Linked DNA regions of Parasegetibacter sp. NRK P23. The protein of the gene in region 2 interacts with the protein of the main gene of each other region in a pairwise test. Links are inferred from orthologs where the notes say so. Each region holds a gene or a part of one and is shown on either strand. Other genes may lie near its edges.

What was found.
Region 1: the proteins of M4J38_RS13795 (region 2) and ftsA interact in binary tests that used the Escherichia coli proteins (3 or more experiments, as listed by UniProt). The link is inferred for Parasegetibacter sp. NRK P23 from one-to-one orthologs.

Annotation. Positions count from the first base shown.
Region 1 is NZ_JAMDLG010000001.1:822,537-825,429, reverse strand. Bases 54-2,870 are described here. They hold ftsA (cell division protein FtsA), read left to right. Parts: upstream 54-668; coding sequence 669-2,072; downstream 2,073-2,870. Other genes in these bases: ftsZ (cell division protein FtsZ), read left to right, coding at 2,120-2,870; M4J38_RS03310 (cell division protein FtsQ/DivIB), read left to right, coding at 54-654. Also shown: more of M4J38_RS03310, read left to right, coding at 1-53; more of ftsZ, read left to right, coding at 2,871-2,893. UniProt on the Escherichia coli protein: Essential cell division protein that assists in the assembly of the Z ring. May serve as the principal membrane anchor for the Z ring.
Region 2 is NZ_JAMDLG010000001.1:3,415,035-3,418,069, forward strand. What follows is about bases 1-2,959. They hold M4J38_RS13795 (rod shape-determining protein), read left to right. Parts: upstream 1-946; coding sequence 947-1,972; downstream 1,973-2,959. Other genes in these bases: purD (phosphoribosylamine--glycine ligase), read left to right, coding at 1-788; mreC (rod shape-determining protein MreC), read left to right, coding at 2,051-2,899; M4J38_RS13805 (rod shape-determining protein MreD), read left to right, coding at 2,896-2,959. Outside these bases: more of M4J38_RS13805, read left to right, coding at 2,960-3,035. UniProt on the Escherichia coli protein: Forms membrane-associated dynamic filaments that are essential for cell shape determination. Acts by regulating cell wall synthesis and cell elongation, and thus cell shape.

The DNA.
Region 1 (2,893 bases), 2.6 Mb from region 2 along the record:
GTATGGATCAGCAATGCTGAATTGTTCTTTGATAAAGACGCCGTGTTACAGGTAAGAATAACCGAAAATGAACCGGTGGCCAGGGTGTTTTCCATCAATGGAAATTCCTGGTACATGGACAGTGCCGGTGCAAGGTTGCCACTTTCCGACCAGTTCTCGGCCAGGTTGCCGGTTTTCACCGGCTTTCCGACCGATAGGAAGAACCTGGGGAAAGAGGATAGCGTCCTGTTGCAGCGCATGAAAGAACTGTCGCTCTTTCTGAAGAAAGATCCGTTCTGGATGGCACAGGCCGGTGAAATAGCGATCACACCTTCCCGGCAGTTGGAAATGCACCCGGTATTCGGATCGCATGTGGTGGAACTGGGCGATGGAAAGGATTTGGAGAACAGGTTCACAAGGCTGGAACTTTTCTACCGCCAGGTGCTAAAGCAAACGGGGCCAAACGCGTGGAGCCGCATAAAAGTACAGTTCGCCAACCAGGTGGTGGCCATCAGAAATGGCATGGAGGAGAAAACGGTTTTAGTGAATGCACCAGTTGCGACGCCGGTAACGCCCAGCGTAAGCAACAATGCAACACAGGTGGTGAACAGAACCCCGGCCGGAGGCCCGGCACCCAGAGCGGTGATGCCTCCGAAAAGAAGAAACAACAACTAAAAACAGGATAGCGTATGAACTCAGAACAAAGACCCATCATTATTGGGCTCGACATTGGCACGACGAAGATCGCCGCCATCGCCGGGCGCAAGAATGAATACGGAAAACTCGAGATACTCGGGTTCGGGAGGTCCAACTCCAATGGCGTGAAACACGGGCAGGTGCTCAACATTGATGAAACCATCAAGGCCATCAGGATGGCCCTGCAAAACTGTTATGAATCAAATCCCGACCTGGTCATCAACGAAGTGTACGTCGGTATTGCAGGACATCATATCAAGAGTCTGCAAACCCGGGGCGACATCGTACGCCACAACACCGATGAGGAAATTTCCCAAAGGGAAATCGACCAGCTCATCAGCGATCAGTACAAAACCTATATTCCCGCAGGCGACCAGATCATTGATGTGATCCCGCAGGAATTTACGGTGGATAATTTTCAGAATATTCCCGATCCCATAGGATACGGCGGGGTGAAGGTGGGCGCAAATTTCCACATCATCACCGGCGATAAAAACGCCATCCGCAACATCAACCGGGCCGTGGAAAAAAGTGGTCTGCACACCAAGGACCTCGTACTCCAGCCGCTCGCTTCCGCAGCGGCGGTGATGGGGCATGAAGACATGGAAGCAGGCGTAGCTATCGTGGACATCGGCGGCGGCACCACCGACCTGGCCGTTTTTTACGAAGGTATCCTGAAGCATACTGCCGTGATCCCCTTCGGAGGTGAGAACATTACCAACGATATCAAAACTGGGTTGGGTGTACTCAAATCTCAGGCGGAAGCCATGAAAACCCAGTTCGGATCCGCATTGGCCAATGAAGCGAAAGCCAACGAATACATTACTATTCCCGGCTTACGCGGCATGCCGCCCAAAGAGATCAGCGTAAAGAACCTCGCCAACATCATCCAGGCACGCATGAGTGAGATCCTCGATTTCGTAAGCTATCACCTGAAGCAGGTGGGGCTCGACGGAAGGGTGCTCAACGGTGGCGTGGTGCTGACCGGCGGCGGTTCACAATTAAAACACCTCATCCAGTTGACCGAATATGTTACCGGGCTCAACGCGCGCATCGGGTTCCCGAACGAGCATTTGTGCGCCGGACACATTGAAGAACTGAGAAAACCCACGTACTCAACTTGTATCGGTCTGATCCTGAAAGGATACAGCGATTACGAGAACCAGCGGAAATCGTTCCGCGATGAATACGTTCCCGTAAGTGTTCCCGGAAACCTGAAGCAGAAGCTCCAGGAAGAAGAAATGAAAGAAGATTTATCGGAAGAAGTGGAAGTGAAAGAAATGCCGAAGGAAATTGTTCCCATTGAAAACAGGAAGGGCCTGAAAGATTTCTGGGGCAAATTCAAAGATGGCATCATCGATCTCTTCAAGGAAGAAGAAGACGCCAAACTCAACTAACCGATTCGTGATTGTGATACTTACTAACCCATTTTAAATTTATTGCTATGATCCATTTTGATTTACCAAAGGAGAAATCCAGCATCATAAAAGTGATTGGCGTGGGCGGCGGCGGAAGCAATGCCGTAAACCACATGTACGCGCAGAACATTGAAGGCGTAAACTTTATTATTTGTAACACCGATGCGCAGTCGCTGGCACAAAGCAGCGTGCCCAATAAAATACAGCTTGGGCCGCATTTAACGCAGGGGCTGGGTGCGGGTGCCAACCCTGAAATAGGCAAGCAGGCCACCGAAGAGAGCCTGGAAGAAATCAAGCGCATCCTCGAAGTGAACACCAAAATGGCGTTCATTACTGCAGGTATGGGCGGTGGTACGGGCACTGGTGGCGCACCCATCATTTCCAAAATCTGCAAAGACCTCGGCATCCTCACCGTTGGTATCGTGACCACTCCCTTCGCCTACGAAGGAAAGAAACGCCAGCAACAGGCGCAGAATGGTATCAATATCCTGAAGGATTATGTGGATACCCTGCTCGTGATCAGCAACGATAAGCTGCGTCACCAGTTCGGTAACCTCACCATGAAAGCGGCTTTCAACAAAGCGGATAATGTACTGGCCACCGCCGCGAAATGTATCACCGATGTGATCAACAGCACCGGCCAGATCAATGTTGACTTTGCCGACGTTTGTACCGTAATGCGCAGTGGTGGCGTGGCCATCCTCGGAAGCGCCACGGCACAGGGTGAAAACCGTGCCTTCAAAGCCATCGAAGAAGCGCTGAACTCTCCATTGCTGAACGACAACGATATCCGCGGCGCA
Region 2 (3,035 bases):
GCAGAGAAGAAGCCATTGCGGAATTCGAGCAGATGATTCAACATGCGAAATTCGGTTCCGCGAGCGCGAAAGTGGTGGTGGAAGCTTTTTTAGATGGGATCGAACTGAGTGTTTTCGCCCTTACTGATGGTAAGAACTACGTGCTGTTGCCCGAAGCGAAAGATTACAAACGCATCGGCGAAGGCGATTCCGGGTTAAATACCGGGGGCATGGGCGCGGTATCTCCCGTACCATTCGCGGATGCCGCATTTATGAAGATGGTGGAAGAACGTATCGTGAAACCCACTATCGACGGGTTCTACAAAGAGAATATCGACTATACCGGGTTCGTATTCTTCGGGCTGATTAAAGTGAAGGGCGAGCCTTTCGTGATCGAATACAACTGCCGGATGGGCGATCCCGAAACAGAAGTGGTGATGCCCAGGCTGAAAACCGATCTCGTTACCTTGCTGGTATCAGCCGCTAAAAAAGAACTGGACCAGGTAAAAGTGGAAGCCGATGCACGCTTTGCCGTTACGACCATGGCCGTGAGCGGAGGTTATCCCGGGGATTATGGCAAGGGTTTTGTTATATCGGGGCACGATGCAAACCTTCCCGAAGAAGCAGTGCTTTTCCATGCAGGCACTACGGAAAAAAACGGATCCGTGGTTACGGCTGGCGGAAGGGTACTCGCACTTACGGCTTACGGCAACACCGTAAAAGAAGCGGCTGAACTTTCAAGATCGTTCCTCGGCAAAGTAGTGTTCGAAGGAATGTATTTCAGAAAAGACATCGGTTACGAATTCTAAACAATTAGGTGAATGGTTTCATTGGGCTGAAACCCTTGTAAACACACGGGTTTCACAATACTTGTATAAAACCTGGAAACAACAACCTGTAAAATTGTATATTCGAATAATTTGCATCAATTTTGCAACATCCTTTCTAACCATCAGATTCCGAAAAAATGGGATTATTTAACTTCCTGACACAGGAAATTGCCATGGATCTGGGTACCGCGAATACCCTCATCATACATAACGACGAGATTGTAGTGAACGAACCTTCGATTGTAGCGCTCGACCGCAACAATCCGAAGTCGGTGCTGGCTGTGGGTAAACGCGCATTGATGATGCACGAAAAAACGCACGAGAGCATCCGCACCGTGCGCCCGTTGAAAGACGGGGTGATCGCCGATTTTAACGCCGCTGAACTCATGATACGGGAAATGATCAAAATGATCTATCCCAAAAAACCGCTCTTCCCCCCAAGCTGGCGGATGATGATCTGCATCCCCTCCAGCATTACGGAAGTAGAAAAAAGGGCCGTGCGCGACAGTGCCGAACAGGCTGGCGCCAAAGAAGTTTACCTGATCCACGAACCCATGGCCGCCGCACTGGGTATCGGGATTGACGTGGAAGAACCCGTGGGCAACATGATCATCGACATTGGTGGCGGTACCACCGGTATTACCGTGATTGCCCTGGCCGGTATCGTTTGCGACCAGAGTATACGCATCGCCGGTGATGAATTCACCGCCGATATCATGGAAGCGCTTCGCCGCTACCATAGCCTGCTCATCGGGGAAAGAACCGCTGAGCAGATCAAGATACAGATCGGCGCTGCCATGAAGGACCTCGATAACCCACCCGATGACCTTCCCGTAAACGGACGCGACCTGGTGACCGGCATTCCGAAACAAATCATGGTCTCTTTCCAGGAAATCGCCGAGGCCCTCGACAAAAGCATCTTCAAAATAGAAGAAGCCATCCTGAAAGCGCTGGAAACCACTCCGCCCGAACTCGCGGCGGATATCTATAGAAGAGGTTTGTACCTCACAGGTGGCGGTGCCCTGCTCCGTGGCCTCGACAAGCGCCTCAGCCAAAAAATCAAACTGCCCGTTCACGTAGCCGACGATCCGCTGAAAAGCGTGGTGCGCGGTACCGGACTGGCCCTCAAACACTACGATAAGTACCCATTTGTTATGCGATAATTTTGAACGTTGAATGCCGGATGTTGAACTGAACTTCATCCCAAATTCAAAATTCAGAATTCAAAATATAAAGAAACCGTGCGCAACATTTTCCTCTTCATCAGAAGATATGCCATCTTCCTCTTCTTCCTGGTGTTGCAGGTTGTGTCGCTTTCTTTACTTTTCTCCTACAATAAGTTTCACCAGGCCACTTTCATGGGGATATCCAATGAAGTGAGCGGGAAACTCAATTCCGAGTACAACGATGTGGAGTTGTATTTCAAACTCAAGCAAAAGAACAAGGAACTGCTGGAAGAGAACAACCGGCTCCGCAATCAGTTGTCCGTGAACTACGGGAAAAGAGATACTTCCGTCCAGGTGATCAGTGATACCGTCCGGATCGATAGTACCGGGTTCTACCGGAAATTCCTTTCGCTGCCCGCTCAGGTAATCGACAATTCCACCTCGCGCCAGAGCAATTACCTGATGATAGACCGTGGGGCCAACCAGGGCATCAAAAAAGACATGGGCATCGTTTCCGCGTCGGGTGTAGTAGGGAAGGTGGTAGATGTGAGTGGCAATTACGCCGTTGTGATGAGCTTGTTGCACCGCCAGAACCGGATCAGCGCCAGCGTAAAGAAAACAGGAGAAACCGGTTCTGTAGAGTGGGATGGTAAAAACCCGCTGTTTATTACCATGAAAGAAATTCCCAAAAGCGTGCAATTAAAGAAAGGAGATAGTGTGGTTACCAGCCGTTATTCCGATCATTTCCCCCCCGACATACTGGTAGGTACGGTGGAAGAAATCACTTCCGAACCGGCCAGCAACTTCCATACTGTTAAATTGAGAACAGCCAATAATTTTTTCAACGTTCAATACGTCTATGCGATAGAGAACCTTGAAAAAGGCGAACTGCAACAATTAAAGCAGGCAACCAGGAACCAATGAGTGAACTTCTGAAAAATATCATCCGTTACGTGGTGTTCCTGTTGGTGCAGGTATTCGTGCTGAACAATATTCCACCGCTGCACCAGTTTGTGGTCCCTTATCTTTATTTTCTTTTCATATTATGGTTGCCCTTCCA